Regions from separate parts of the Streptomyces sp. NPDC048185 genome, predicted to be linked through region 4. Evidence: riboswitches for the same ligand, from Rfam matches in the RefSeq annotation. Region 4 holds a riboswitch; each other region holds the start of a gene.

Region 1 (7,705 bases), on a different contig from region 4:
CGGGGTGCCCTCCTCGGCGACGAAGGCCGCCGGGCCGGTCGCCTGGGTCTCCGCCTTGGTCACCACCCCCGGGTCGACCAGGTTGACCTCCAGGCCCTTGGGCAGCGTGCCGGTGGTGCCGTCCTCGTGGAGCACCTGGGCCTGGACGCCGTCGGAGGGCCCGACCCACAGCGGCTCGGACGCGCCGCGCATCCCGGCCTCCGGGTCCTCCGGCGGGTCGATGTTCACGTCGAGGTCGTGCCAGGCGCCCCACTCACCGCTCTCCAGGTCGCGGGTGCGCACCTGCGCCCGCCCGTCGAGCCCTTCGACGGGCCCCGACCAGGACACACCGACCAGCGAGAACTGCGCGGTCCCCGTGCGGGGCAGCTCCCGCTTGCCGCGCGCGGTGCCCTTCAGCGCGAGGTCGTAGACCTTCACGGGCCGCTTGGCCCGGCCTGCCGGACCGGGGTCGTCGGACGGGCTGGCGACCGCGTACGTCACCACGCCCCCGCCCCCCAGGACCACGGCACCGAGCGTCAGCCACGCCCGCCGTCTCAGGCTCAGCGGTCTGTACGCGTGCGACGAACGACGACTCATGACAAATCCCCACCCCAGAGCAAGCCGGCCGGCCAAGGCCTCAGACATCAACGTGAGGCACACCCGTCACACGGGTGGCCCCTCCCCTACAGCGCGCCGCACACGACGAACATCACGGCGGTGACGAGGTGCCCCCGCTCGCGACGCCTGTCCGGCACGCCGAGCGGTGAGCCGAGCGACACCGTACCGGGCGCCGGCGGAACGGGCGCCTAGGGTGGCCCCGCCGCACCCGTCGTCCCACCGCCTCACCGGAGTACGCCCATGCCCCTCCCGTACGTCCTCCTCTCCGCCGCCGTGTCCCTCGACGGCTACCTGGACGACACCGGCCCCGAGCGGCTCCTGCTGTCCTCCCCGGCCGACTTCGACCGGGTCGACGAGGTGCGGGCGTCCGTCGACGCGATCCTGGTCGGCGCCGGAACGATCCGGGCCGACAACCCGCGGCTGCTCGTGAACTCGGCCGGGCGACGGGCCGCGCGGGCCGCCGCGGGGAAGCCGGAGTACCCGGTGAAGGTCACGGTCAGCGCGTCGGGCGAGCTGGACCCGACGGCGGCCTTCTGGCACACCGGCGGCGACAAGGTCCTCCTGACCACCGACGAGGGCGCCCGGCGGGCCCACGCGCTCGGGCTCGCCGCCGACGTCGTCCCGCTCGGGCGCGTGTTCGAATGGCGGCCGGCGCTGGAGTACCTGCACGACCGGCGGGGTGTGCGGCGGCTGATGGTGGAGGGCGGGGGGACCGTGCACAGCCGGCTGTTGCAGCAGGAGCTCGCCGACGAGCTGCAGCTCGTCCTCGCCCCCCTGTTCGTCGGCGACCCGGCCGCTCCCCGGCTGTTCGGGCCCGGCGACTACCGGCGCGGGCGGCTCCGGCTGGTGGAGACCCGGCGGATCGAGGACGTCGTGCTCATGCGCTACCGGCCGACCGCCCCGGGCGCCGCCGGTCACGTGTCCGCCGCCGACCGGCACTGGCTGGCGCTCGCCTGCGAGCTGGCCGAGCTGTGCCCGCCGTCCGGCACGGCGTTCAGCGTGGGGGCGGTGGTCGTCGCCGCCGACGGGACGGAGCTCGCGCGGGGCCATTCGCGGGAGGAAGGCGACCCGGTCGTGCACGCCGAGGAGGCCGCGCTCGCCAAGATCGACGCAGCCGATCCGCGGCTCGCGACCGCCACCGTCTACAGCAGCCTGGAGCCGTGCGCCCGCCGCGCCTCCCGGCCCGCCCCGTGCGCCCGGCTGATCCTCGACGCCGGGGTGCGCCGGGTGGTCACCGCCTGGCGGGAACCGGACACGTTCGTGCCGGGGGCCGACGGCAGCGGGGTGCTCGCCGCCGGGGGCGCCGTGGTCGTCGTCGTGCCGGAACACGAGGCGGCGGCGAAGGGTCCGAACCGTCACCTGCTGGGCCACTGAGATACGCGTGTGCGTTCCGCTCCCGACATGACGTACACTGGAGACACAACGACGCGGGGTGGAGCAGCTCGGTAGCTCGCTGGGCTCATAACCCAGAGGTCGCAGGTTCAAATCCTGTCCCCGCTACTCAAGGCCGAAGGCCGGAATCCTCAGGGATTCCGGCCTTCGGTGTCTCCGCGTGTCCGTCACCCGACCGGCCGCCACGGCTCGCCCCCCGTCCCTCCTCCGGGAAACCTGGGAGGCGGGACGGCAAACGGCGTGGACGTGCAGGGGCGGCGGGAGACGAGTGGTGCGGCCAGGTGACGTGGACGGCGAAGGACCGTATGCCAGGTCCGGCGGCCGGCTGTCCGGCGTCCCCGTGCCCGGCCCGGGCCTCGGCGCCGCCCCGATGCCCGTACCGCCCGTCCGGCCGGTGCGGCGGCGGACCCCGTACGGCCGGACCTTCGTGCGCCTGCTCCCCGTCCTGCTGATCGTCGTCGCCGTCGTGTACGACCTCCTCACCCCCCGGTACTTCACCGCGGGGCCCCTCTGGACGGCCGCGCCCCTGGTCGCGGCGCCCCTCTACTCGCGGCGCGACACCCTGCTCACCGGCCTCGCCGTGGTCGCCGCCGTCATCGGGCTCCAGCTCGGCAAGGGCGTCATCCACTACGTGGACTCGCTCACCGAGCTGATCACCATCGCGACGGTCGCCGCCCTCGCCGTCTTCGTGAACGCCTTCGTCCGCCGCACCGACGAGCGCCTCGCCTCCGCCCGTGAGATCGCCGAGGCCGCCCAGCGCGCCGTGCTGCCCGAGCCCGCCGAACGGATCGGCGGCTTCGAGATCGCCGCCTGCTACGAGGCGGCGCAGGCGGACGCCTTCATCGGCGGCGACCTGTACGCGGTGCAGGACAGTGCCCGCGGCGTGCGGCTCATCGTCGGAGACGTGCGCGGCAAGGGCATGGGCGCGGTGGCCGCCGTCGCCGTGGTGATCGGTGCCTTCCGGGAGGCCGCCGAGCAGGAGGCGACGCTGGAGGCGGTCGCGCAGCGGCTGGAGCGGGCGCTGGCGCGCGAGGGCACCCGCCGGGACGGGCTGGACGCCTTCGAGGGGTTCACCACCGCCGTCCTCGCCGAACTGCCGCACGGCGAGGGCATCGTCCGCGTCGTCAACCGCGGCCACCCGCCGCCGCTGCTGCTGCACGCCGACGGCACCGTGCACCCGGTGCAGGACGGGGAGTTCGCGCTGCCGCTCGGCATGGGCGAGCTCGGGGTGTGGCCCGACCGGGCGCAGCAGAGCGGGCTTCCCGGCGGAGCCACCCTGCTGCTGTACACCGACGGGCTGTCCGAGGCCCGTGACGCCCAGGGCCGGTTCTACGACCCCCACGCGCGGCTGGCCGGCCGCGTCTTCCGCCACCCGGCCCACCTGCTCGAAACCCTCGCCGACGAGGTGCGCGAGCACTCCGGGGGCGGCACGACGGACGACATGGCGCTGCTCGCCGTCCGCCGCCGGGCCTGAGCGGTGCGGCGACCCCCCTCGATCGCCGTCACGGGTGGTGACGGCACGACCGCCCTCCGCATAACAACTGACACACCGTCATAAACGCGTGATGTGAAGTCGTGACCTGAGAGGCGGTCAACTCGCCCCCATATGTGTCTCAATGAGGCGTACGTCCCGGCCGGTATCCCTAATGATCAAGCGGAACGGCTTGGAATCAGCACCTCGCGTCTATTAACGTTCGATAACGCAGCGCGGTCGTCCCAGCCGTCACAGAAGGCGGCTCCGTGCGCACGCGCCGAATCCCGTGAGGGAACCGGGGAACCACCACTTGGGGTGAATCGGGCGTATGCCGCCGTGGCTACACGGCGCGTATACGCGCGTAGGAGACCTTCCTGCTCCGAACCCGTCAGCTAACCCGGTAGGCGGAAGGAAGGAAAGGAGTACGCCCACGTGGCGTCCAACCGGCCTGCCCCCGAGGCCCCGTTCGTGCCCGGCACGCACGACACCGAAACCTTCGGCTACGACGGCTACCGTGCCGAAGAGGGCCCCTGGGAGGAGTGGAATCCCACCGCGGAGTCCATCCGTCCGGTACGCGGCCGGCACCGTGTCGCCAAGCAGCGCGGCGGGCTCGCCCGCAGCTCCACCGTCCTCGGCGTCGGCGTCATCGCGGCCGTCGGAGCGGGCGGCATGGCCAGCGCGCAGACCGGCAAGCCGCCGGTGTCCATCTCGATGCCCGATCTGCCGAACGTCGGCTCGCTCATCTCCGACGACGAGCCGGAGCCCGAGGGTTCCGCCACCCCGCTCAGCGGCATCGGTATGACCGCCGACGACACCGCCGAGGGCACCACCGACGCCGGTGAGGTCCTGCGGGCGCGCATCATGCAGCAGGCCGAGCAGCAGCAGGTCCAGGTCGAGACCAAGGCCGCCGCCGAGGCCGCCGCCAAGGCCGAGAAGGAGGCCGCCGAGGCCGCCGCCAAGGCGGAGAAGGAGGCCGAGGCCAAGGCCGCCGCCGCCAAGAAGAAGGCGGAGGAGGAGGCCGCGAAGAAGGCCGAGGCCGAGCGGCTCGCCGAGCTGGCCAAGCAGTTCACGCTGCCGACCTCCTCGTACACGATCACCTCGACCTTCGGCCAGGCCGGGTCCATGTGGTCCTCCGGCCACCACACCGGCCTCGACTTCGCCGCGCCCACGGGCACCCTCATCAAGGCCGTCCACACCGGCACGATCACCGAGGCGGGCTGGGCGGGCGCCTACGGCTACCGCACCATCCTGACCCTGGACGACGGCACCGAGCTGTGGTTCTGCCACCAGTCGTCGATCAGCGTCGGCGTCGGCCAGAAGGTCAGCACCGGGGACGTCATCGGCCGCGTGGGCGCCACGGGCAACGTCACCGGACCGCACCTGCACTTCGAGGTCCACGTCGGCGGTGCCGAGGGCGGCGTCGACCCGGCCGCGTGGCTGCAGGGCAAGGGCCTCACCCCCTGAGGACACGGGCGCCCGGAAGAGGCGCCCACCTTCGGATCCCGGCGGTCCTGACGGCGACCCCCCGACGTCAGGGCTGCCGGTTTGCGCGATCTTTGCGTCCGGCCCCCGCACCCTCGGAATGACCGGTTCCGGTGCGCTTGTTGTCGTAGGACATGACTTCTCTGCGCAAGCTCGGCTCCTCCGACCTCGAGGTCTTCCCGCTCTCCCTCGGCGGCAACGTCTTCGGCTGGACCGCCGACCAGGACACCTCCTTCGCCGTCCTCGACGCCTACACCGCCGCCGGCGGCAACTTCGTCGACACCGCCGACGCCTACTCCGCGTGGGTCGAGGGCAACAGCGGCGGCGAGTCCGAGACCCTCATCGGCAAGTGGCTCGCGACCCGCGGCAACCGCGCCGACATCGTGATCGCCACGAAGGTCAGCCAGCACCCGGAGTACCCCGGTCTGTCCGCCGCCAACATCAAGGCCGCCGCCGACGCCTCGCTGCGCCGCCTGGGCACCGACCACATCGACCTCTACTACACCCACTTCGACAAGCCCGAGGTGCCGGTCGAGGAGATCATCGGCGCGCTCGACGAACTGGTGCGCGCGGGCAAGGTCCGGTACATCGCCGCCTCCAACATCACCCCCGAGCGGCTCGCGGCGTCCCTGGAGTTCTCGGACCGCGAGGGCCTCGCCCGGTACGTGGCCCTGCAGCCCCACTACAACCTGGTCTCGCGGGACACGTACGAGGGCGGGCTGCGCGACCTCGCCGAGCGGGCCGGTCTGGCCGCCGTTCCGTACTACGCCCTCGCGGCCGGCTTCCTCACGGGCAAGTACCGGCCCGGCACGGCCGTCGACAGCCCCCGGGCGGGCGGCGCCGCCAAGCACCTGGAGAGCGAGCGCGGCCGGCGGGTGCTCACCGCCCTGGACGAGATCTCCGAGGCCCACGGCGTGCCCGTCGCCACGGTGGCCCTGGCCTGGCTGGCGGCCCAGCCGACGGTGGCCGCGCCGATCGCGTCCGCGCGGACGGTCGAGCAGCTGCCGGCGCTGCTGGGGCTGGCGGAGCTGGAGCTGACGGAGGCGGAGGTGCTCAGGCTGACCGAGGCGTCCGCCTGAGGGCCTCTCCCGGCGCCCGCTACGACCGGTACGGGTTGTACGGCGGGTACGCGGCGTACGCGGAGTGGGGGGCGTGGGCGGCGTACGCGGTGACGTGCGGGGCCTGCGCGGCGTACGGGACGGGCGCGGGTGCCGCGTGCGCCCCGTACGCCGGCCAGTGCGGTGCGGCCACCGGGACGGGCGGCGCCGTGACCCGGGCCGCGTGGTCCAGAGCCGGGCGCGCCGTCTCCCGCCGGCGCCACAGCTCGGTCAGCAACTCGCGCTCCCGTACGACGTAGTCGGCGCCCGCCCTGCCCCGGCGCCCGCGCTGCCGCAGGAACGCCAGCGAGGTCGCGTACGCCTCGTACTCCGCCACCGTCCGCGCCGCCCGCTTCCCGGCGTGCCGACGGGCGTGCTGCCGGGCGATGCGGCGGGCCCGCATCGAGCCGAGCACGAACGGTTCGGCCGGTGCCAGCCAGCCGGCCACCGCGTAGACGGGCAGCTCGGCCCGGATGACGCCGAGTTCGCGCTGCCGGGTCCAGACCGCGAGCCAGGTCAGCAGGCCGAACACCGGCACCATGAACGCCCCGTACACGGCGAAGAAGCCGTACTCACCGAGCGAGGCCGAGCCGTTCCACAGGGCGTGCATGCCCATCGCGAGCAGCAGGCCGGCCAGGGGGAGCAGCACGCGCCGCAGGCGCCGGCGGTCGGCGGAGAGCGCGGCGACGCCGAAGCCGATACCGGTGAGCACGGTGAACAGCGGGTGCGCGAACGGTGACAGCACGACCCGGACGAAGAAGGTCGCCGCGGTCACCGAGGCGATGCCGCGGTCGCCGGTGAGCTGGTCGGTGCCGAAGGCGGTGCCCAGGTAGAGGATGTTCTCGGTGAAGGCGAAGCCCGTGGCGGTGACACCGGCTATGACCACGCCGTCGACGATGCCGGTGAAGTTCCGCCTGCGGAAGAGGAAGACCAGGAGGACGGCCGCGGCCTTGGCGGACTCCTCCACGACCGGCGCTATCACCGTGGCGCCCAGGGTGTCCGCGCCCGTGGGATCGGCGGTGGCGGTCGCTATCCATCTTGTCGCGAAGCTGTTGGCGACGATCGCTATCAGCGCCGCCGCGCAGGCGCCCCAGGGGAAGGAGAACAGCAGGTTCCGCCAGGGGCCGGGATCGACCCGGTCCAGCCAGCGGAACGCGGCTATGAGCAGCGGCACGGGCAAGACCGCCAGCCCCAGTCCCACCAGGAACCCCTGGGTGCCGGTCTGCTCGCGCACCAGGGCCAGGATCACCAGGCCGGACAGCGCGAGCAGCGTGACCAGCGCTCCGTAACGCACCCAGGCGCGCTGCCACCAGTGTGGATGCCTGTGCTGAGGCGCGGGCGGACGCGTCGGGTACGGGGGACAGGTGGCCACGGCATGGACCCTAACCGGTGGGGGGCTGCTCCTGTACGCGGCGGAAGAGCAGGTCGTTCACCACATGACCCTTGTCCAGTCCCTGGCCCTCGAAACGGGTCAGCGGCCGGTGGCCGGGACGTGGCGCGAAACCACCGTCGGGCACGGTGTTCTCGAAGCCGGGGTGCGCGGTGAGGACCTCGAGCATCTGCTCCGCGTACGGCTCCCAGTCGGTGGCGCAGTGCACGATGCCGCCCGGTGCGAGGCGGGACGCGGCCAGGGTCAGGAACTCCGGCTGGATCAGGCGGCGCT
Region 2 (7,705 bases), on a different contig from region 4:
GCAGCACCGGGAGGGTCGGGATGCCCTCGCGCAGGTCCGTGCCGGGCGTCTTGCCCGACTCGTGGGAGTCGGAGGCGATGTCCAGGACGTCGTCCGCGAGCTGGAAGGCGACGCCGAGCCGCTCGCCGTACTGGGTCAGCACGTCGACGACCGTCTCGTCGGCGCCGGACATCATCGCGCCGAACCGGCAGGAGACCGCGACCAGCGATCCCGTCTTGCCGCCGAGCACGTCGAGGTAGTGGTCGACGGGGTCCCGTCCGTCCTGCGGTCCGGCCGTCTCCAGGATCTGGCCGGTGACGAGCCGCTCGAACGCGAGGGCCTGCACCCGGACGGCCTCGGGCCCGAGGTCGGCGAGGATCTGGGAGGCACGGGCGAACAGGAAGTCACCGGTGAGGACGGCGACCGAGTTGCCCCAGCGGGTGTTCGCGCTGGGCACCCCGCGGCGCACGGCGGCCTCGTCCATCACGTCGTCGTGGTAGAGCGTGGCGAGGTGGGTCAGCTCCACGACCACGGCCGAGGGCACGATGCCGGGCGCGTAGGGGTCGCCGAACCGGGAGGCGAGCATCACCAGCAGCGGCCGGAACCGCTTGCCGCCGGCCCGCACCAGGTGCTGGGCGGCCTCCGTGATGAAGGGCACCTCGCTTTTGGTTGCCTCAAGCAACCCTTCCTCGACGGCCGCCAATCCGGTCTGGACATCGGCTTCCAGAGCCTGGTCCCGCACGCTCAGCCCGAACGGCCCGACGACGGTCACGAGGGATCTCCTGTCTGCTGGTGTCTACTGGCGATTACCTGGTTTGTCGATAGGTCGCTGCCACCACTCGAGTCAGCGTATCCGGTCACGTTTCGATCACCGCTAGCGCCCACCGTTACAGGCCGGTCGGTATCGGATCATGCACGGTATGTTTTTGATCAGGTGATATGAGCGGATATCGATCGACATCGCCAGAGACGTGCGAAACAGGACACGGCACGCCGAAAGCCGCCACCGAAGATCCCACCACCCCTCCCAACGGACCGCACCCCGAGAACGTCACCCATTCGACATCCGCTCCCCCGCCCCGAACGGGTGCCCGCGCAGGGCGACGGGACACCGGGCCGCGCGGTCGGCGGCGGAGCGCGGCACAGGGCGCGCACACCCGGCGGACAGCCCCGCCCCGGCCGCCCGCCCAAACGGCCCGCCATCGGCGGCCGGTTGGCCACCAGTTGGCCCTAATGCCCGATTTGCCGCCCTTGTTGAGGCCCGTGAGTTGGCTCACGCCGCCGCACCCGCCGGCCCGCGCGCCGCACCCCCGTCACGACCCCCGCCACCCCTTTGCCCCGTAGGCGAGTTGGGCCTTGGCAGTCGCAAAGGATCAAGCACCCCAAATCCCCCAGACCAAGGTCAACAGGCACGTCGGGTGATTCCTGCACTTGTTCCGGACATGTGCTCTCGCATACGTTCCCGGCCTGTCAGGCGGACGCCGAATCCTGCCACCGCCCGGCACACAGTCATCCACTCGAGACACTCGCAGGCAGGAGCGGGGGACCCAGGTAAGTCGCCGCGCCGGACACCACCGGAGCGGCTCGGGGTGAAGCCGTGCCCGTCAGGGCGCGGCCGGGCACCTCCCCGCCCGAACCCGACAGCTCACCTCGCAGGCGTTGGAGAGGGACACACACATGCCTGCCAACGGTCAGAACCGTCACGCCCGGACCAGCCGCCTCGCCCGCAAGCTCGCCGTCGCCGGCACCGGCGCCGCCGTGCTCGCCCTGCCGCTCATCGGCGCCGCCACCGCGTCCGCCGCCACCCCGGCCGCCACGACCACCGCCGCCACCACGGCGACCACGGCGTACCCGGACAACCTCGACGGCTGGATCCGCGAGTCGCTGGACATCATGGCCCAGCACGGGATCCCCGGGACGTACGACGGCATCCACCGCAACATCATGCGCGAGTCGTCCGGCAACCCGCTCGCCATCAACAACTGGGACATCAACGCCATCAACGGCACCCCGTCCAAGGGCCTGCTCCAGGTGATCGACCCGACCTTCCAGGCGTACCACGTCGCCGGCACCTCCTGGGACTCGTACGACCCGGTCGCCAACATCACCGCCGCCTGCAACTACGCGGCCGACCGGTACGGCTCGATCGACAACGTCTTCAGCGCGTACTGAGCCGTACCCGCCATGAGCCGTGACCAGGTCCCCTCGGCGGACGGGATCTAGTCGGCTCCGAAGATCCGCTCGAGGACGACGGCCACGCCGTCGTCCTCGTTCGTCGTGGTGACCTCGTCCGCGACCGCCTTGAGCTCGGGGTGGGCGCCCGCCATGGCGACCCCGCGGGCCGCCCAGTGGAACATGGGGATGTCGTTGGGCATGTCCCCGAAGGCGATCGTCCGCCGCCGGCTCAGCCCCAGGTGCTCGGCGGCGAGCGCCAGACCGGTCGCCTTGGTGACCCCGCACGGCTGGAGCTCCACCGTCCCCGGCCCCGACATGGTGACCGTCGCGAGCGAGCCGACCACCGCGCGCGCCGTCGCCGCCAGCTCGTCGTCGGACAGGTCGGGATGGCGCAGCAGCACCTTGCTGATCGGCGCGCTCCACAGCTCGTCGCGCCGCTCGACGCGCACCGCGGGCAGCGTCGGGTGGGGCATCAGATAGCCCGGCTCGATGAGGGTCAGCCCGTCGACCCCGTCCTGGTCGACCGCGGCGTACACCTCCCCCACCTCGGCCTCGATCTTGCCGAGTGCGGTCTCCGCCAGCTCCCGGTCCAGGGTGACCGACCACAGCATCCGGTGCGCGCCCGCGTCGTACACCTGCGCGCCCTGTCCGCACACCGCGAGCCCCGTGCAGCCGAGGCCGTCGAGCAGGGAGCGCACCCTCGGTGCCGGGCGGCCCGTCACCACCAGGTGCCGGGCTCCGGCCCGGGCCACCCGTGCCAGCGCGGCCAGCGACCGGTCGGAGACGGTGTCGTCGCCGCGCAGCAGCGTTCCGTCGAGGTCGGTGGCGACGAGGGCATATGCGGTGCGGTCCATGATCAGAGAATACGGACACCGCACCTGTCCGACTCACCCACGACCGGATGCGCACGAGGACGTTCGCAGGTGTCCGAAACCTGACACAACATCGTCTAAAGGCGGTTAAAGGCCTGTGCACCAGTTGGCAACAACATGCTCTGCCTTCTACCCTCCGGACGGCCCCGGGGGTACCTTCCTTCTGTCCAGGGGGGACTTGATCGGGGGGTCGGGTTGAACGGCGGACGTGTACGTGTGTTCAGGCCGCAGGAGCTGGGCGAGGGGGAGAGGGAACGCTGGCGTGCGCTGCGCGCCGCGTCGAGGTCGCCGCGCAGTCCGTTCATGGAGCCGGAGTTCACCGAGGCCGTCGGCCGGGTACGGCCCGGGGCGCGGGTGGCGGTGCTGTACGAGGGCGGTGAGGCCGCCGGTTTCCTGCCGCACGAGCGCGGGCCGCTGGGCCAGGGCCGGGCGATCGGACTCGGGGTCTCGGACTGCCAGGGCGCGGTGCTGCGGCCGGGCCTCGCCCCGGACACCCGCCAACTGCTGCGGGCCTGCTCCCTGTCGAGCCTGGCCTTCGACAACCTGGAGGCCGAGCAGGCCCTGTTCGTGCCGTACGCCGCCGAGGAACACACCTCCTACGTCATCGACGTGGAGAAGGGGTACGAGGCGTACGAGAGCGTGCTGCGCGCCCAGTCCCCGAAGTTCCTGAAGACCACGCTCGCCAAGGAGCGCAGGCTGGGCCGCCAGGCCGGGGAGGTGCGCTTCGTGTTCGACGAGCGCGAACCGGCCGCGCTGCGCACGCTGATGGAGTGGAAGTCGGCGCAGTACCGCAGGACGGGCCGCCGGGACCGGTTCGCGCAGGAGTGGATCACCCGGCTCGTCGGACGGCTCGCCGAGACCCGGGCGCCCCAGTGCACGGGCACGCTGTCCGTGCTCTACGCCGGCGGCCGGCCCGTCGCCGCGCACTTCGGACTGCGCTCGGCCTCGGTGCTGGCCTGCTGGTTCCCGGCGTACGACCCGGACTTCGCGAAGTACTCGCCGGGACTGGTGCTGCACCTGCGGATGGCCGAGGCCGCCGCCGCCGAGGGGATCGGCCTGCTCGACATGGGGCGGGGCGCGGCGGAGTACAAGGACTCGCTGAAGACCGGCGAACTGCCCGTGTACGAGGGAACGGTGACGCGTCCGGGAGCGGGCGCCGCGCTGCAGTGGCTCGGCCGCGAGCCGGCCCGACGGGCGCACGGTTTCGTGCGCGGCCGGCCGCGGCTGGCGTCGCTGGCGGCACGCACGCTGAAGGGGGCGGCCCGGCTGCGCCGGTCGTGACGCCAGGGGCAACCACGAGGGGGTGGGGCGCATGGCCGGAGCACGGCGTGCGCGGCAGGAGACACGGCACGAGATCGAGAGGTTCCTGAGCACCGAGCCGGTGCAGGTCGCCGAGCTGGATCTCGGGGACGGGGAGGAGGCCGGCCTCGGGCCGGGCCCGGGCGGTCCGCCGGTGACGTCCGGCGCGGTGTTCGTGCTGGTCCGCAGGAAGGGCCGGCCCGTGGGCACGCTGCTCGGGCGGGTGCCCGAAGGCGCCGACCCGGCGCGGACGCTGGCCGCGCTCGCCCGGCGGGCGCTTCCGGCGGCGCCGCCCGGGCCGGTGTCCGGGCCCGGGCCCGCCGCGCCGGCCGGTGCGCCGTCCGCCCCGCCGTCCGTCAGTGTCGTCGTCGCCACCCGGGAACGTGCCGGGCAGCTCGCCCGCGCGCTGGACTCCCTGCTCGCGCAGGACCATCCGGACGCCGAGATCGTCGTCGTCGACAACGCCCCGGTGACGCACGAGACGCGCGAGCTGGTCGAGCGGAAGTACGCCGAGCGCGTGCGGTACGTGTGCGAGCCGGTGCCCGGGCTCGCCGTCGCCCACAACCGGGGCCTGGCCGACGTGCGGGGCGAGGTGGTCGCCTTCACCGACGACGACGTGGTCGCCGACCCCCGCTGGCTCACCGAGCTGACGGCACCCTTCGCCGCCGACCCGCGCCTGGGCTGCGCCACGGGGCTGATCCTGCCCGCGCGGCTGCGCACCCCGGCCCAGGTCCTGCTGGAGAGCCACGGCGGCTTCGCGAAGGGCTTCACACCGCGCACGTACGACCCGGAGCACCCGCCCGCCGGCGAACCGCTGTTCCCGTTCACCGCGGGGCGCTTCGGCTCCGGTGCCAACATGGCCTTCCGCACGGCGGTCCTGCGCGCGGTCGGCGGCTTCGACCCGGCGACCGGCGCGGGCACCCGCGCACGGGGCGGTGACGACCTCTACGGCTTCGTGCGCGTGCTCGCGGAGGGCGGGCGGCTGCACTACACCCCGACGGCCCTGGTGTGGCACCACCACCGGGAGACCTGGCGGGACCTGGAGACGCAGGCGTACGGCTACGGCGCGGGGCTCACCGCGTACCTCACGGCGATCCTGGTGAACCGGCCGGCGCTGCTGCCGGCGTTCCTGGCCCGGCTGCCGCGCGGCCTGGCCCACGCGCGCCTGCTGACCGCCGTGCGCGACACCGACGGCGGCGGCGCGCCGGGCGACCACGACGAACGGACCCACCCGTGGCCACGGCGGCTGTCGCGGCTGCAGCGGCGGGGGATGGTCTACGGACCGGTGGGCTACCTGCGTGCCCGGTACGCCCTGCGGTCCGCTCTCAGGGGGACGGGATGAGGACGACGGGCAACCGCGGCGAGCACGCACCGGGCGGCAAAGCACGGGCGGGCGGTGACTGCATCCCCGTCTTCCTCTACCACGCCGTGATGGACGATCCGCCCGACTGGATCGCCGAATTCACCGTTGCTCCGAAGGAGTTCGCCGCCCACCTCGACGCGATCGTCGACAGCGGGCGGACTCCCGTCACGATCGGCGCGGTCGCCGACCACTTCGCCGGGCGGGCGTCCCTGCCGCCCCGGCCGGTGGTGCTGACCTTCGACGACGGCTTCGCCGACCTGCCGGGCCCGACCGCCGAGGCGCTGGCCGACCGTTCGCTGCCGGCCACCGCCTACCTCACCACCGGGGCCGTCACCCCGGGCGGCCGCAGCCTGCTGCCGCCCGCCCCGATGATGACCCTGCGCGAGGCCGCCGGGCTGGAACGCGCCGGCATGGAGATCGGCAGCCACACCGTCACCCACGCCCAGCTGGACACCTTGTCCGGCAAGGACCTGGCGTACGAACTGCGCACGTCGAAGGACGTGCTGGAGGACGCCCTCGGCCACCCGGTCCGTCACCTCGCCTACCCGCACGGCTACAACAGCCCGCGGGTGAGGGCCATGTCGGCCCGTGCCGGCTACGAGACGGCCACCGCGGTACGGCACGCGCTCAGCTCCGACCGCGACGAGCGATACCGCATCGCCCGCCTCATCGTGCGCCGCGGCCACACCGTCGCCGACGTCCGGGCCTGGCTGGCCGGCGACGGCGCCCGGATCGCGCCGTACCGGGACGGGCCGAGGACGATCGGCTGGCGCTGGTACCGCCGGGGTCGCGCCCTGTTCCGCGGGCCGGAGTTCGCGGGGTGACGAGGGGCGGTCCCGGTCACCCGTGCGGCTGGTTGAGGTACGGGTCGCCGGCCGCCCCGCGCAGGGCGTCCCACGCCTGATCGCCCGCCACCGACAGGTCGCAGTGCGGTCCCGGGTCGCGGTAGTTCCACTGGAGGGCGGCCTTCACGCCCCCCAGATCCTTGAGCACCCGGGGCACCTGCGCGTACCAGCCGGCCTGGCGGTCCGGCCGGTCCGGATCGGAGGCGGTGCCGAACTCCGACAGCATCAGCGGCTTGTCGCCGGAGATGTGGCGACGGATCCAGTCGTGGCTGTCCTGCTGCGTCTGGGCGAAGGTCAGCCACTTCGCCTTGTGGCACAGGTAGTAGTTGTACTGGTTGTAGCCGATCCAGTCGACGTACGCGTCCCCGGGATACAGGCGCCGGAACAGGTCGGCGTGGTCCAGGTAGCCGGTGATGATCCAGGTCCACAGCACGTTGTCGACGCCCAGGGCGCGGAACCGGTCGTGGATGTGCCGGTAGGCCCTGACGTACTCGGCCGGGCTGCCGTTCTCCGGTGTGCGGGTGTCCATCTCCAGGTCGAAGGAGAGGAAGACCTTCTTGCCCGTGCGCTCGCCGTACTCCTTGATGCGGCGCGCCTGGACATCGATCACCGAGCCGTCCAGCTCGCCGTCGGCTATCTGCTTCCACGTGGGCTGCTGCCGTACGGTGCCGCCCCACCACTTGCTCTCCCAGGACAGCAGCAACATCCTGTCCCTGCCGACGCGTTGCTCCTGGTCGGTGAGCAACTGGCCTTCCAGGCGGGTGCCGGTGACCGCGGACATGTCGTGGTACGTGTACACGATGTCGAGCTTGCGGCCCACGTGCCGCTCGTAGTCCTCGACCTTGTCGGCCAGGTCGGACTTGTCGTGCGGCACGAAGGCGCCGAACCAGGCGCCGCAGGGGGGCACGAGCAGCGCGGTGGGGCGGCACTTCGGGTCGTCGGTGAGGGCCGCCGGTCCCGAGGCCTCGCGCAGGGCGAGCACCGCGACGAGCACCGCGCAGGTGGCCATGGCGGAGGTGAGCAGCAGCCGTCGCCGGCGAGGGCCTCCCGGTCTGCGGTGCTGACCGGTCGTCGACGGTCCGGACGTACGGCGAACGGGTCGGGCGAACCTCACAGAGCGGAACCCTTTCGTGTCCCCGGCACCGTCCCCGGCACCGTGTCCGGTGCCGGGG
Region 3 (7,705 bases), on a different contig from region 4:
TGCCCTTCATGCCGATGCCCTGCTCGGCGAGGCCGGGGATCGGGAAGGTGCGGGAGACCGCGCCCATGGCGATGACCAGGTAGTCGAAGGGCAGCTCGTACGCCTCGCCGACCAGCGGGGCGATCGTGGCGACCTTGCGGTCCTGGTCGATGGTGGTGACCCGGCCGGTGAGGACCTCCGCCTTCGGAAGCACGCGCCTGAGGGGGACGACGACGTGCCGCGGGGAGATGTTGCCGGCGGCGGCTTCGGGGAGGAAGGGCTGGTAGGTCATGTACGACCGCGGGTCGACGACGGTGACGGTCGCCTCGCCGTAACGCATCTTCTTCTGGATGCGTCGAGCTGCGTACAGGCCTACGTACCCACCGCCTACTACGAGGATCCTGGGACGCTCCGTGGTGCTCATGGCATCGAGTATCCACCCGTCCGAGGGGGGTGGTTCGTGCGCCCCTTCACAAGCTCCAGGGGGCACTGTGCTACCATCCGCCGCCCACGTGACGGAGATCATGGCGGGGAGGGGAACCAGCGTGTAGGGGATCCCGTTGTCAATGCCGCGTGAGCTGCCGATCCGTGCGGTCGAGGGCGGTGGACCGGGCCCCCTCGGCCCCTCTCCGGGACCCCTCCGCAGCACCGTCCTGAACACGTTCAAAGGGCAGTTGAACCCCCAAAAGGGTCAACCGACGGCCCTCGACCGTCCGCCGGGACCGAATTCCTTGTGAAGAACTTCACGAAGTTTTCCCGACGGAGTGTCGTCGGGGGCCCTCGCGGGGCCCCCGACCGTGCTCAAACGTTGTCCGGCCTGCTCAGAGAGCCACCGCGGACCCCTACGCCACCGACCACGCGATGCCGTCGAGGATGTCGTGCTCGCTCACGACGACCTCCTCCGCACCCGTCCGCTCCATGATCGACAGGAGCACCAGCGCCCCGGCCGCGATCACGTCCACCCGGCCCGGATGCATCGAGGGCACCGCGGCGCGTTCGGCGTGGGTGGAGCGCAGCAGCCACTCCGTGATCTCACGGACCCGGTCGCGGGAGATACGGGAGTGGTGGATGGCGGCCGAGTCGTACTCCGGCAGCTCCTGCGCGATCGCCGACACGGTCGTGACGGACCCCGCCAGACCGACCAGCGTGCGCGCCTCGCGCAGCGGCACGGACCGCTCGGCGAGGTCCAGCGCCGCCTCCACGTCGCCCCGTACGGCCGCGATCTGCTCCTCGGACGGGGGGTCGGTCACCGCGCCGTCGCGGACCAGGTGCCGCTCCGTCATCCGGACGCACCCGACGTCCACGGAGCGGGCGGCCCGCACGTGGTCGTCGCCGACGACGAACTCGGTCGAGCCGCCGCCGATGTCCACGACCAGGAAGGGCTTGTCGAGGTCCGCGCGGCCGGTCAGCTCCTTCGTCGCGCCGGTGAAGGAGAACTCGGCCTCCTGGTCACCGGAGATGACCTCCGGCTCCACGCCGAGGATGTCCAGCACCCCCCGCACGAACTCGTCCCGGTTCTCCGCGTCCCGGGAGGCGGACGTCGCCACGAAGCGCAGCCGCTCGGCACCGTGCCTCTTGATGATCCCGGCGTACTCGCGGCAGGCGGCGAACGTGCGCTCCAGCGCCTCGGGCGCCAGCCGCCCCGTGCGGTCGACGCCCTGCCCGAGCCGCACGATGGTCATGCGCCGGTCCAGGTCGGTCAGCTCGCCCGTCGCCGGGTCCGCGTCGGCCACCAGCAGCCGGATGGAGTTCGTACCGCAGTCGATGGCGGCGACCCGGGTCACCGGCCCTCCTCCCCGCACGTCTCGGAGACCGTCACGCACGGCCCCTTGCGCCACCACTCCGGCAGCATCGCGATCGCCTCGTCGCCCAGCGGGTTGACGCCGGGACCGGCCGCCAGCGAGTGGGCGACCAGCACGTGCAGGCACTTCACCCGGTCGGGCATGCCGCCCGCGCTCGGGAAGCCGGTGAGCTCCTCGATCTCGTCGCGCCGCCGGACGTAGTCCTCGTGCGCGGCCCGGTAGGCGGCGGCCAGCTCCGGATCGGCGGCCAGCCGCTCGGTCATCTCCTTCATCACGCCGTTCGCCTCCAGCGTGCCGATCGCGGAGGCCGCCTTCGGGCACGTCAGGTAGTACAGCGTGGGGAACGGCGTGCCGTCGGGCAGCCGCGGCGCCGTCTCCACGACGTCCGGCTGCCCGCAGGGGCAGCGGTGCGCGATGGCGCGCAGGCCGCGCGGAGGGCGTCCGAGCTGCTGCTTGAAGGCCGCCACGTCCGCGTCGGTCGGTTCGGTGCGCGGGGTGGTCGGCGGGGGAGTCTGCATGACTGTCTTCTGCTGGTCTTCCTGTTGAGTCACTGCCGGTGGGCGGCGGCGTCGGCCTTGTCGACCCCGTCCCACACGTTCCGGTACCAGGGACGGCCGGCCGCCCCGACGTCGGTGCGCGACTGCGCCGCCGCGTGCGGGTCGACGACGACGAAGCCCGTCTCCCCCGGCATCACGTAGTGCAGCCGCAGGCGAATCTGCTGCTCGGCGTACGCGTCGTCCTGCCAGCGTGCCTTGAGGTCGCGCAGGTCCTCCACCCGCTGCCGGGTCCGCGCCTGCTCCTCGCGCAGGTCGGCGATCTCCGCGCGCTGGGCGACGTACTGCCGTATCGGGTAGGCGAGCGCCACGACGAGCGAGCACAGCACCATCGCGAGCAGCGCCGCCCGGCCGGTCAGCCGGGAGCGGCGGGCCTGGCGCTTGGTCTGCGAGCGGTAGACCCGGGCCGCGGTCTGTTCCCCGATGATCCGGATTCTGGTCGCGGTGGAGAAACGGTCCCGGTCCTTCACGGCCATCTGGTCTCCGCCTCCCGTGCACGCGCGTACGTCCCCGCACACGGTACGGGACCGGGTACGGGGACGTACGTACGACGCTTCTTTACTTGTGTCAGCCCTTGAAGCGCGGGAACGCGCTGCGGCCGGCGTACACCGCGGCGTCGTCGAGGATCTCCTCGATGCGCAGCAGCTGGTTGTACTTGGCGACGCGCTCGGAGCGGGCCGGGGCGCCGGTCTTGATCTGGCCGCAGTTGGTGGCGACGGCGAGGTCGGCGATGGTGACGTCCTCGGTCTCGCCGGAGCGGTGGGACATCATGCACTTGAAGCCGTTGCGCTGGGCCAGCTCCACGGCGTCCAGGGTCTCGGTCAGCGAACCGATCTGGTTGACCTTGACCAGCAGGGCGTTGGCGGCGCCGTCCTCGATGCCGCGGGCCAGGCGCTCCGGGTTGGTGACGAACAGGTCGTCGCCGACGAGCTGGACCTTGTCACCGAGCTTGTCGGTGATGGTCTTCCAGCCCTCCCAGTCGTCCTCGAACAGCGGGTCCTCGATGGAGACCAGCGGGTACGCCTCGACCAGCTCGGCGTAGTACTCGGTCATCTCGGCGGCCGAGCGCTCCTTGCCCTCGAAGGTGTAGGAGCCGTCCTTGTAGAACTCGGACGCGGCGACGTCCAGGGCGAGCGCGATCTGCTCGCCCGGGGTGTAGCCGGCCTCCTTGATGGCCTCGAGGATGAGGTCGAGGGCCTCGCGGTTGGAGCCGAGGTTCGGGGCGAAGCCGCCCTCGTCGCCGAGGCCGGTGGCCAGGCCCTTGCCCTTCAGCACCTTCTTGAGGGTGTGGTAGACCTCGGTGCCCCAGCGCAGCGCCTCGGAGAAGGACTCCGCGCCGATCGGGGCGATCATGAACTCCTGGATGTCCACGTTGGAGTCGGCGTGCGAGCCGCCGTTCAGGATGTTCATCATCGGCACCGGCAGCAGGTGCGCGTTCGGACCGCCCAGGTAGCGGAACAGCGGCAGGTCGCTGGCCTCGGAGGCGGCGTGGGCGACGGCGAGGGAGACGCCGAGGATGGCGTTGGCGCCCAGCGAGCCCTTGTTGTCGGTGGCGTCCAGGTCGAACATGGCCTGGTCGATCAGGCGCTGCTCGGTGGCGTCGTAGCCGACGAGCTCCGGGCCGATCTGCTCGATGACGGCCAGAACGGCCTTCTCGACACCCTTGCCCTGGTAGCGGTTGGGGTCGCCGTCACGGAGCTCGATGGCCTCGAAGGCACCGGTGGAGGCGCCGGACGGAACGGCGGCACGCCCCGTGCTGCCGTCGTCGAGGCCGACCTCGACCTCGACCGTGGGGTTGCCTCGGGAGTCCAGGATTTCCCGGGCTACGACGACGTCGATGGACGGCACGAGCATCTCCTTCTTCAATGTGACGCTTCGGTGTGACGCGGGTCCGCGAGGACCGCAGCGGTTCTGCGGGACGAGCCTAACCGGCTCCGGGCGATCGGCCAGCCGGTCGCCCACCCGGTGGACAGAACCGAGAGTAAATTGTTTCCGAACGGAACAAAGACCGTTCACGGAAATCGGGGAGGCTCCCCCGGCCGCCGGGACGTGACCCGGACGTGAAAAACCCGCCCCGGTGCGTACGGGGGAACACGCACCGGGGCGGGAGCAGGGCGGGCCGCCGCTTACTTGAGGTGCAGCTGCTGGCCCGGGTAGATCAGGTCGGCCTCGTCGACGATGTCGTCGTTCAGCTTGAACAGCTTCGCCCAGCCGCCCTTGACGTGGTGCTCCGCGGCGATCGAGCTGAGCGTGTCGCCCTTGACGACCTTGTACTCGCCGTCACCCTTCTCGACCTTCTTGCCGGTCGGGGTGGTGACGGTCTTCTTCTCGGCCTTGGTCTCGGCCTTGGCGGCCGGACGCTCGGAGGAGCGGGAGGCCTTCTGCTCGGTGGAGCGCTCGGCCGTGGAACCGCTGCTCTGGCTCTGCGAGCCGGAGGACTGCGAGGAGCCGCTGTCCTGGCTCTCGCCGGAGCCGCCGGAGTACGCGGCGCCCGACAGGCCGGTGCCGCAGACCGGCCAGGCGCCCTTGCCCTGGCTGGCGAGCACCTTCTCGGCGACCGCGATCTGCTGCGTCTTGCTCGCCTGGTCGGCGGTCGAGGCGTACTGCGTACCGCCGTAGGCGGCCCAGGTGGAGGCCGAGAACTGCAGACCGCCGTAGTAGCCGTTGCCGGTGTTGATGGACCAGTTGCCGCCGGACTCGCACTGGGCGACGGTGTCCCACTCGGACGCGGTGGCGGCGGAGGCGTTGCCGGCCGCCATCAGCGGGGCGGCGACGGCGGCACCGGTGACGCCGGCGACGGCGATGACACGGGTGGCCTTGGACGGACGACGGTGCTTGCCCTTGTCGGAAAACAGCATGGTTGATCCCCTCACCGACGCCTGCGAGGTGAGCTGTCGGGTTCGGGCCGGTTGAGTTGCCCGGCCGGGTCCCTTGCGGGACTCGGCTCCACCCCTAGCCGCTCCGGATCGCTGCCCGTTGCGGCACTTACCTTGGGTCCCCCGCTCCTGCCTGCGGCGCTTGACGCGACGACTGTTCCCGTACCGCCACTGGCAGGATTCGGCGTTGCGGCGGCCGGGGCCCGCGGTGGCGAGCGGTCATGACCGTAAGCACGCGCTCCGCGGTTTTTCAAAGACGATCACGGCTTCTGAGACCTATCTCTCACGTGATCCAAAACGGACATACGATCTCTAATCGTGACGCGAACTACCCCTGGTTCTGCACCGGTTCGCCCCCGACTGTGAGCGTCTGACCGGGCAGGATGTGGTCCGGGTCGGCGCCGACGACGTCCTTGTTGTCGGCATAGAGGGCGTGCCACCCGCCGGTGAGGTCAAGGGAGTCGGCGATGCCCCACAGGCTGTCGCCCGAACGCACGGTGTACGAGCCGTCCGTGAGACCGCGACCGCCCTCCTCGTCGCGCGAGGCGTGCCGCCCCGACGAGTCCGCCGTACGGCCGTCCACGGCGCCCTCCTCCGCGCTCCCGCCGCGGTGCCGGCCGGTCGCGGGCTCTTCGGTGCCGGTGAGCCCCGAAGCGGCGTCGCTCTGCCCCGACTTGCCGGACTCGTCACCGTCCGACGCGGTGGCGCCCGCGCTGCCGGACGCCTGCGCGTCACCGCCGGCCGGGGTGCCGGACGGGGTGGACGTGTCGGACTTGGTCGTTTCGTCCCCGGCGCCCGACGCGGCATCAGTCGTGGCCGGGGCGGAGGGCGACGGGGACTGGTGCCGCGACGGGGACGGAGAAGGGGTCGCCGAAGAGGACGATTCAGGGGCGGACTCGGTGGAACCGGTCAGACCGGATGACTCGGACGTACCCGGTGCATCCGCCCCCTCCTCCCCCGCCGACGCCCCGTCACCCGAGCCGCCGGAGCCGCCGCCGAGGATTCCCGAGTCGTTGCCCAGCCCCGCGAGCAGGCCGCAGGTCGGCCAGGCGGCGATGCCCTGGGCCGCGAGCACCTTCTCGGCGACGGCTATCTGCTGCGAGCGGCTCGCCTGGTCGGCACTCGAGGCATAGCTCAGACCGCCGTACTGCTCCCACATGTCCTGGGACAGCTGCAGGCCGCCGTAGTACCCGTTGCCGCTGTTCTGGCTCCAGGCGCCGCCCGTCTCGCACTCGGCGACCCGGTCCCAGTTCGTTCCGTCGGCCGCGTGGGCGCCGGTGGCCCCCAGGAGCGGGATCGCGATGGCGGAGCCGGTGACTCCGGCAGCGACGACCAGGGCGGGAGCCTGGCGGGGGCGACGGTGACGACCGTTCCCGGAGAGCATGCGACGACCTTTCACGAGACAGCGGGGACGGCGCGGCGAGTGATGCTCGGCGCCACGCTGATCCGTGAACGTATAGGCAGATGATCGCTTGTCACAAGTTCATGCCGCGCAGATCACGTGAAGATCACAGAGGTGAGCGCGTGTCACCTTTGCGTGGGTGACGGATCGTTCTCGCGCGGCGACGGGACCGGTGTGAAGGACACCGGAAGCGTGCGCAGCCCCCGCATGATGAGACCGCCGCGCCAGCGCAGCTCGGCCGGATCCGCGGCGAGGGCCAGGTCCGGGAGCCGCGTGAGGAGCGTGGCGAGCGCGGTCTGCCCCTCCAGCCGGGCGAGCGGGGCCCCGAGGCAGTAGTGGATGCCGTGGCCGTATCCGAGGTGCTGGCTGTCCCGGCGGGAGAGGTCGAGGGTGTCGGGGTCGGGGAACCGCTCCGGGTCCCGGTCGGCGGCGGCCAGGACGACGAGGACGGGATCTCCGGGGGCGATGTCCTGCCCGCCGACGGTGAGCGCCTCGGTGGCGAAGCGCCAGGTGGCGAGCTCCACGGGGCCGTCGTAGCGGAGGAGCTCCTCCACCCCGGTCTCCAGCAGGCCGCGTTCCCCGGCGGCGAGGGACGCCTGCAGACGGGCCCGCTGCCCGGGGTGGGTGAGCAGGGCGTACAGGCCGTTGCCGACGAGATTGACCGTGGTCTCGAAGCCCGCGAACAAAAGGATGAACGCCATCGCCGCGGCCTCGTTCTCGGTGAGGTGCTCGCCGTGGTCGGAGGCGCGGATGAGAGCGGAGATGAGGTCCTCGCCTGGGCCGGGCTCGGCCGGCAGCGCGGCGCGCTTGCGGTGGATGAGGTCGGCGAGGTAGCCCCGCATCTTCTTCACCGACCGTGCGACGCCGCCGCGGGGACCGCCCCCGTGACGGATCATCATGCCCGCCCAGTCCCGGAAGTCGTCCTGGTCCTCGCGGGGGACGCCGAGCAGGTCGCAGATGGCGTAGATGGGCAGGGGGAAGGCGAACTCGTGGATGAGGTCGGCCGAGCCGGCGGCGGCGAACCGGTCGATCAGGTCGTCGGCGAGCTCCTGCACCCGTGGCGCGAACTCGGCGACGCGCCGCGGTGTGAAC
Region 4 (7,705 bases):
AAGGAGCCCTGCATCTCGTCGACGACGTCGATGTCGAGGATCTTCTCCTCGTACGAGTCGTCGGGCGGCGGGGTCTTCGTACTACGGCGGGCCATCGCTGCCGGCTCCTTGCTGAAGCGTGAACGGTGATCTGACGCGGTCCATTGTGGACCGCGGCACTGACAGCGACCGACCAGGACCCGTCACGGGCTGCCCGGCCCGGCGCTGCCCGCAGGGTACGCCCTCGCCCCGCGCCGTCGTCCCCGGCGGCCCGCCGACCCGTGCTCGCTCTCGGCGTACGAGGGCCGGGAACTCCACCGGCGGCCCGCACGCTTGCATACAGTGGCAGGACCGGCGGAATTCCGCGGTTCCGCCCGATGACTCCACGAAGATTCCGCGATCGAAGGGACGTACATGCCCATGGGTCACACGGCCACAGCCCAGGCAGGCTCCGGCGGCCTGACAGCGACCGAGCACCGCCTGGCCAACGGCCTGCGCGTGGTGCTCTCCGAGGACCACCTGACCCCGGTCGCGGCGGTGTGCCTCTGGTACGACGTCGGCTCGCGCCACGAAGTCAAGGGGCGTACCGGCCTGGCTCACCTTTTCGAGCACCTGATGTTCCAGGGCTCCGCCCAGGTCAAGGGCAACGGGCACTTCGAGCTGGTGCAGGGAGCCGGCGGCTCGCTCAACGGCACCACCAGCTTCGAGCGCACCAACTACTTCGAGACGATGCCCGCCCACCAGCTGGAGCTCGCCCTCTGGCTGGAGGCCGACCGGATGGGCTCCCTGCTCGCCGCCCTGGACGAGGAGTCCATGGAGAACCAGCGGGACGTCGTCAAGAACGAGCGCCGCCAGCGCTACGACAACGTGCCCTACGGCACCGCGTTCGAGAGGCTGACCGCCCTCGCGTACCCGGAGGGCCACCCCTACCACCACACGCCGATCGGCTCGATGGCCGACCTGGACGCGGCGACGCTGGAGGACGCGCGCGCGTTCTTCCGCACCTACTACGCGCCGAACAACGCGGTGCTGTCCGTCGTCGGCGACATCGACCCCGAGCAGACGCTCGCCTGGATCGAGAAGTACTTCGGCTCCATCGCCTCGCACGACGGCAAGCCCGCCCCCCGGGACGGCTCGCTGCCCGACGTCATGGGCGAGCAGCTGCGCGAGGTCGTCGAGGAGGAGGTCCCGGCCCGCGCGCTGATGGCGGCCTACCGCCTCCCCGAGGACGGCACGCGCGCGTGCGACGCGGCCGACCTGGCCCTCACGGTCCTGGGCGGCGGCGAGTCGTCCCGCCTGTACAACCGGCTCGTACGGCGCGACCGCACGGCCGTGGCCGCCGGCTTCGGCCTGCTGCGGCTCGCCGGGGCGCCCTCCCTGGGCTGGCTGGACGTGAAGACGTCCGGTGACGTCGAGGTGCCCGTCATCGAGACCGCCATCGACGAGGAGCTCGCCCGGTTCGCCGAGGAGGGCCCGACGGCCGAGGAGATGGAGCGCGCCCAGGCCCAGCTCGAGCGCGAGTGGCTCGACCGGCTCGGCACGGTCGCCGGCCGCGCCGACGAACTGTGCCGTTACGCCGTCCTGTTCGGCGACCCGCAGCTCGCCCTCACCGCCGTACAGCGGGTGCTCGAGGTGACGGCCGAGGAGGTGCAGGAGGTCGCCAAGGCCCGTCTGCGCCCCGACAACCGCGCGGTGCTCGTCTACGAGCCGACCGCCCCCGCCGACGAGACCACCGTCACCGTCTCCGTGACCGACGCCGACGCCACCGACGAGAACGAGGAGGCGGCCAAGTGACCGAGCTCGCCACCATGGAATTCCATTCCCAGCCGCACCCCGGCGAGCCCAAGCCGTGGGCGTTCCCGGCCCCCGAGCGCGGCAGCCTCGACAACGGCCTCACCGTGCTGCGCTGCCACCGCCCCGGTCAGCAGGTCGTCGCCGTCGAGGTGTCGCTGAACGCCCCGCTGGACGCCGAGCCCGCCGGCCTGGACGGTGTCGCCACGATCATGGCGCGCGCGTTCTCCGAGGGCACCGACAAGCACTCCGCCGAGGAGTTCGCCGCGGAGCTGGAGCGCTGCGGCGCCACCCTCGACGCGCACGCGGACCACCCCGGCGTCCGGCTGAGCCTCGAGGTGCCGGTCTCGCGCCTCGCCAAGGCCCTCGGCCTGGTCGCCGACGCGCTCAGGTCGCCCGCCTTCGCCGACAGCGAGGTCGAGCGGCTGGTGCGCAACCGGCTCGACGAGATCCCGCACGAGCTGGCCAACCCCTCCCGCCGCGCCGCCAAGGAGCTCTCCAAGGAGCTGTTCCCGGCGGACTCGCGGATGTCGCGCCCGCGGCAGGGCACGGAGGAGACGGTCGCGGCCATCGACGCGGCGGCCGTCCGGGCCTTCTACGAGAAGCACGTCCGCCCCGCCACGGCCACCGCCGTGATCGTCGGCGACCTCACCGACGTCGACCTCGACGCGCTGCTCGGCGACACCCTCGGCGCGTGGACCGGCTCCGCCGCCGAGCCGCGCCCCGTGCCGCCGGTGACCGCCGACGACACCGGACGGGTCGTCATCGTGGACCGCCCCGGCGCCGTCCAGACGCAGCTGCTGATCGGCCGCACCGGAGCCGACCGGCACGACCGCGTGTGGCCCGCACAGGTCCTCGGCACCTACTGCCTCGGCGGGACCCTCACCTCCCGCCTGGACCGCGTGCTGCGCGAGGAGAAGGGCTACACCTACGGCGTGCGGGCGTTCGGGCAGGTCCTGCGCTCCGCGCCCGACGGGACGGGCGCCGCGATGCTGGCCATCAGCGGCTCGGTCGACACACCCAACACCGGCCCGGCACTGCAGGACCTGTGGACGGTGCTGCGCACGCTCGCCGAGGGCGGGCTCACCGACGCCGAGCGGGACGTCGCCGTGCAGAACCTGGTGGGAGTGGCGCCGCTGAAGTACGAGACGGCGGCGGCCGTGGCGAGCACGCTGGCCGACCAGGTCGAGCAGCACCTGCCCGACGACTACCAGGCCGCGCTGTACCGCCAACTGGCCGCCACCGGCACCGTGGAGGCCACCGCGGCCGTCGTCAACGCCTTCCCGGTCGACCGACTGGTCACGGTCCTCGTCGGTGACGCGGCGCAGATCAAGGAGCCCGTCGAGGCCCTCGGCATCGGCCAAGTCACCATCGTGGCCGCCGAGTAGCGGCACGCCCGTGCGACGGCCCTGGTGACCCGAACGTCACCAGGGCCGTCGTATGTCCGAATTGGGAGAGAGGCTGCCCGTCTGCCCTGTGGCGTGCGCTACAAAAACCCGGTTGCGTTTGAGTATTGAAGACAGCCGCGTTTAGCGTCGTCCGGGCTGTTCGTCAGGCAGTGCGCCGCACCCGCGGCACCGGACAGTCATCGCCGAGTCCCCGTACGGCGCGAGCCAGGGGAGCCGGGGACCCATCGCAGTCCCTGGGGTGAATCGGACGCCCGCGCTCCGGCGAGGGGGTCCGTAGGAGACCTTCCTGCTCCGAACCCGTCAGCTAACCCGGTAGGCGAGAGGGAAGGAAAGGAAACAGCCTCTACATGGCGTTCACGCGCGCCACCGGGAAGCACCGCCGTCCCAGCCGCATCCACCGCACCACCGCCCGAGCGGCGGGCGTCGCGGCCCTCGCCACCACCGGCGTCGTCGGCACCCTCGCTGCCCCGGCCCTCGCCGCCGAGCCCGAGGTCGAGCAGAGCGGACTCACCCCGGTCGTCACCATCGGCGACTCCATCGCCGACGAGATCGACGCCCAGGCCACCGCGCAGAAGCAGGCCGCCCAGGACGCCGCCGCCCGCGAGGCGGCGATGGAGGCCGCGCGCGAGCGGGTCGCGGAGGCCGCCAAGGAGGCGCGCGAGGCCAAGGAGCGCGCCGCGCGCGAAGCCGAGCGCCGGCGCCTCAACACCTTCGTCGCGCCGATCACCGGCTCCTACGTCTCCACGGCCTACCAGGCCGGCAGCTCCCTGTGGTCCTCCGGCAGCCACACCGGCATCGACTTCCACGCCTCCACCGGCACCTCGGTGCACGCGGTCGGCGTCGGCACCGTCGTCGAGACCGGCTGGGGCGGCGCGTACGGCAACCAGGTCGTGATCAAGATGCACGACGGCACGTACACCCAGTACGGGCACCTGTCGTCCATCGGCGTCACGGTCGGCCAGTCGGTCGAGGCGGGTCAGCAGATCGGCCTCTCCGGTGCCACCGGCAACGTCACCGGCCCGCACCTGCACTTCGAGGCCCGCACGAGCCCGGAGTACGGCTCGGACATGGATCCGGTCGCCTACCTCCGCTCGCACGGCGTGAACGTCTGACGACGAACGGTACGGCACCCCGAAGGCCCCGGCTCCCGAGCCGGGGCCTTCCGGTTTTCCCGGCCCGGGTTCCGGTCCCCGTTCCAGCCCGGGCTCCGGTCCTTTCCCGGCCCGTAAATGTCCAAAAAATTTCCCTGAATTCCCGGCGCCTGTCCGAAAGCGCGTCTCATTGGCCTAGAGTCACGGAAAACGCGCGTCCATCGTCGCCGTTTCGCGGGGATCAATGCGGAGGTCGGACATGAGTATTCCGGCGCACTTGGTGTGCACGGCCATCCGGGACGACATCGTCGCCGGTGTCCACGGCCGCGGCGGCCGGCTCACCGAGGAACTGCTCGCCCGCCGCTACGGCGTCTCCCGCGTCCCCGTCCGTGAGGCCCTGCGCACCCTGGAGGCCGAGGGCTTCGTGGTGACCCGGCGGCACGCGGGCGCGTGCGTCGCGGAACCGACCGAACAGGAGGCCGCCGACCTGCTCGAGACCCGCACGCTGCTGGAGCCCCTCGGCGCCTCCCGAGCGGCCCGGCGGCGCACCGAGGCCCACCTCAAGGTGCTGCGCGGCCTGGTCAGGCTCGGTCAGGAGCGCGCGAGGCAGGGTCACGGCGAGGACCTGCGTGCGCTGGACGGCTGGTTCCACGAGACCCTGGCGCAGGCCGCCGGCAGTCCCTCGCTCACGGCGATGCTGACCCAACTGCGCCGCAAGATCGACTGGATGTACGTGGTGGAGACGCCGCGCGGCGCGGCGGAGCCGTGGGCGGAGCACTGCGCGGTCGTGGACGCGGTGGCGCGCGGCGACGGCGACCGCGCGCGGGCGCTCATGGCGCTGCATGTCGAGCGGTCGGCGGCGGCGCACCGGTTGCGCTTCATCTCCGGCGACCGACCGGGCGGTGTGAGGAATGCGCAACGTCCCGTAAACACGCCGAGCCTGCGGCATTAACACGGGTGCCGTATACAAAGGGGGGCTATTCCGGGGGGCTTTCTCCTGCTGCTCGAAAAGGGCACCCGGAACGGGGCTGCCCGGAACAGGACTGCCGGAATTCGGCGGCCTGGAATGCGGCTGCCCGGAACAGGGCAAGGAAAAGGCCCGCCCGGTGGTCCGGGCGGGCCTTTTCGGTGTGCCGTCACATCAGACGGTCTCGGGAAGCTCCTCGAGACCCTCGGAGACCAGCTTCGCCAGCCGGTCCAGGGCGGCGTCCGCGCCCTCGGCGTCGGAGGCGAGGACGATCTCCTCACCGCCCTGGGCGCCCAGGCCCAGGACGGCCAGCATGGAGGCCGCGTTGACGGGGTTGCCGTCGGCCTTGGCGATCGTCACCGGGACGCCTGTGGCCGTGGCGGCTCGGACGAAGATGGAGGCGGGGCGGGCGTGGAGGCCCTCGGCCCAGCCGACGTTGACGCGGCGCTCAGCCATGTGTTGCTGCCCTTCAGGTGTTCAGGTTGTCTAGACCAGTTTCCCACATCGTGAAGCATGGCTGGACGGCTGTGCGCCGCCCGGGTGGTCGTCGGACCGCGGCCTCGGCCCGACGTTCCGTCCTCCACAGACTGCCCCGCGCCGTTGTCGTACGCGAGCCGTACTCTGGGGCCCATGCAGACCTCGCCGGACCGGCACGAGTACCCCGCTCACTGGGAGGCCGACGTGGTGCTGCGCGACGGCGGCACCGCGCGCGTCCGCCCCATCACCGTCGATGACGCCGAGCGCCTGGTCAGCTTCTACGAGCAGGTCTCCGACGAGTCGAAGTACTACCGCTTCTTCGCGCCGTACCCTCGCCTGTCCGCCAAGGACGTCCACCGCTTCACGCACCACGACTTTGTGGACCGGGTGGGACTCGCGGCCACGATCGGCGGCGAGTTCATCGCCACCGTACGCTACGACCGCATCGGCGCCGGCGGAGCGCCCGCCTCCGCCCCGGCCGACGAGGCCGAGGTCGCCTTCCTCGTCCAGGACGCCCACCAGGGCCGCGGTGTCGCCTCCGCGCTCCTGGAGCACATCGCCGCCGTCGCCCGGGAGCGCGGCATCCGCCGCTTCGCCGCCGAGGTGCTGCCCGCCAACACCAAGATGATCAAGGTGTTCATGGACGCCGGGTACACCCAGAAGCGGAGCTTCGAGGACGGCGTCGTCCGCCTGGAGTTCGGCCTCGAGCCCACCGACCGTTCCCTCGCCGTGCAGTACGCGCGCGAACAGCGCGCGGAAGGGCGCTCGGTGCAGCGCCTGCTCCAGCCGGGCTCCGTCGCCGTCATCGGCACCGGCCGCACCCCGGGCGGCGTCGGCCGCAGCATCCTCGGCAACATCCGGGACGCGGGCTACACCGGCCGGCTCCACGCCGTGAACAAGGCCTTCCCCGACGACCTGGAGGAACTCGACGGGGTGCCCGCCCGCCGCTCGGTGCGCGACATCGACGGCCCCGTCGACCTCGCCGTCGTCACCGTGCCCGCCGAGCACGTCCCCGAGGTCGTCGCCGAATGCGGCGAACACGGTGTGCAAGGCCTCGTCGTGATCTCCGCCGGGTACGCCGACAGCGGCCCCGAAGGACGCGAACGCCAGCGCGCCCTCGTGCGCCAGGCACGCACGTACGGCATGCGGATCATCGGCCCCAACGCCTTCGGGATCATCAACACCTCCGCCGAGGTGCGGCTCAACGCCTCCCTCGCCCCCGAGATGCCGCGCCCCGGCCGGATCGGCCTGTTCGCCCAGTCCGGCGCCATCGGCATCGCCCTGCTCTCCCGGCTGCACCGGCGCGGCGGCGGGGTGACCGGCGTCACCGGCGTGTCCACCTTCGTCTCCTCCGGCAACCGCGCCGACGTCTCCGGCAACGACGTCCTCCAGTACTGGTACGAGGACCCGGAGACCGACGTCGCGCTGATGTACCTGGAGTCCATCGGCAACCCCCGCAAGTTCACCCGCCTCGCCCGGCGCACGGCGGCCGTCAAGCCGCTGGTGGTGGTGCAGGGCGCCCGGCACGGCGGCGTCGCACCGCAGGGCCACGCCGTACGCGCGACGCGGCTGCCGCATGCGACGGTCTCCGCGCTGCTGCGGCAGGCCGGGGTGATCCGCGTCGACACGATCACCGACCTCGTCGACGCGGGCCTCCTGCTCGCCCGCCAGCCGCTGCCCGCCGGTCCACGGGTGGCGATCCTCGGGAACTCGGAGTCCCTGGGGCTGCTCACCTACGACGCGTGTCTGTCGGAGGGCCTGCGGCCGCACCCCCCGCTGGACCTGACGACGGCGGCCTCCGCGCAGGACTTCCACGCCGCCCTGTCCCGGGCGCTGGCCGACGACACCTGTGACGCGGTGGTGGTGACCGCCATCCCGTGGGTGGGGGAGGGGGCGGCCGGGGACGCGGCGCTGGCCGAGGCGCTGCGCTCGGCGGCGGCCACGAAGCCCGGCAAGCCGGTACTCGTGGTGCACGTGGAACTGGGCGGCCT

What was found. A riboswitch is a leader RNA that binds a small molecule or an ion and turns the genes downstream of it on or off. The one in region 4 is predicted to bind cyclic di-AMP.
Positions count from the first base shown of each region.
Region 1: linked by a shared signal. The riboswitch ahead of ACGF3H_RS10635 (M23 family metallopeptidase) and the one ahead of ACGF3H_RS14155 (M23 family metallopeptidase) in region 4 are both predicted to bind cyclic di-AMP.
Region 2: linked by a shared signal. The riboswitch ahead of ACGF3H_RS22675 (transglycosylase SLT domain-containing protein) and the one ahead of ACGF3H_RS14155 (M23 family metallopeptidase) in region 4 are both predicted to bind cyclic di-AMP.
Region 3: linked by a shared signal. The riboswitch ahead of ACGF3H_RS20560 (transglycosylase family protein) and the one ahead of ACGF3H_RS14155 (M23 family metallopeptidase) in region 4 are both predicted to bind cyclic di-AMP.

Region 1 covers NZ_JBIDAN010000003.1:15,787-23,491, reverse strand. The annotation lists gene ACGF3H_RS10655 (N-acetylmuramoyl-L-alanine amidase) at 1-576, opposite strand, end outside; gene ACGF3H_RS10650 (dihydrofolate reductase family protein) at 838-1,971, shown strand; tRNA gene ACGF3H_RS10645 (tRNA-Met) at 2,024-2,097, shown strand; gene ACGF3H_RS10640 (PP2C family protein-serine/threonine phosphatase) at 2,261-3,463, shown strand; cyclic di-AMP (ydaO/yuaA leader) riboswitch at 3,729-3,884, shown strand; gene ACGF3H_RS10635 (M23 family metallopeptidase) at 3,896-4,927, shown strand; gene ACGF3H_RS10630 (aldo/keto reductase) at 5,080-6,024, shown strand; gene ACGF3H_RS10625 (PrsW family intramembrane metalloprotease) at 6,044-7,414, opposite strand; gene trmB (tRNA (guanosine(46)-N7)-methyltransferase TrmB) at 7,425-7,705, opposite strand, start outside.
Region 2 covers NZ_JBIDAN010000007.1:333,186-340,890, forward strand. The annotation lists gene ACGF3H_RS22670 (polyprenyl synthetase family protein) at 1-751, opposite strand, end outside; cyclic di-AMP (ydaO/yuaA leader) riboswitch at 1,449-1,653, shown strand; gene ACGF3H_RS22675 (transglycosylase SLT domain-containing protein) at 1,657-2,151, shown strand; gene ACGF3H_RS22680 (HAD family hydrolase) at 2,199-3,008, opposite strand; gene ACGF3H_RS22685 (GNAT family N-acetyltransferase) at 3,243-4,307, shown strand; gene ACGF3H_RS22690 (glycosyltransferase) at 4,339-5,667, shown strand; gene ACGF3H_RS22695 (polysaccharide deacetylase family protein) at 5,757-6,512, shown strand; gene ACGF3H_RS22700 (glycosyl hydrolase) at 6,529-7,542, opposite strand; gene ACGF3H_RS22705 (hypothetical protein) at 7,644-7,705, opposite strand, start outside.
Region 3 covers NZ_JBIDAN010000006.1:412,261-419,965, reverse strand. The annotation lists gene ACGF3H_RS20585 (NAD(P)/FAD-dependent oxidoreductase) at 1-403, opposite strand, end outside; gene ACGF3H_RS20580 (Ppx/GppA phosphatase family protein) at 822-1,763, opposite strand; gene ACGF3H_RS20575 (DUF501 domain-containing protein) at 1,760-2,299, opposite strand; gene ACGF3H_RS20570 (septum formation initiator family protein) at 2,329-2,811, opposite strand; gene eno (phosphopyruvate hydratase) at 2,903-4,183, opposite strand; gene ACGF3H_RS20560 (transglycosylase family protein) at 4,462-5,193, opposite strand; cyclic di-AMP (ydaO/yuaA leader) riboswitch at 5,197-5,362, opposite strand; gene ACGF3H_RS20555 (transglycosylase family protein) at 5,540-6,595, opposite strand; gene ACGF3H_RS20550 (cytochrome P450) at 6,739-7,705, opposite strand, start outside.
Region 4 covers NZ_JBIDAN010000004.1:111,092-118,796, forward strand. The annotation lists gene ACGF3H_RS14140 (DNA topoisomerase IV subunit A) at 1-95, opposite strand, end outside; gene ACGF3H_RS14145 (pitrilysin family protein) at 394-1,773, shown strand; gene ACGF3H_RS14150 (pitrilysin family protein) at 1,770-3,158, shown strand; cyclic di-AMP (ydaO/yuaA leader) riboswitch at 3,350-3,513, shown strand; gene ACGF3H_RS14155 (M23 family metallopeptidase) at 3,527-4,291, shown strand; gene ACGF3H_RS14160 (GntR family transcriptional regulator) at 4,530-5,222, shown strand; gene ACGF3H_RS14165 (HPr family phosphocarrier protein) at 5,412-5,693, opposite strand; gene ACGF3H_RS14170 (GNAT family N-acetyltransferase) at 5,868-7,705, shown strand, end outside.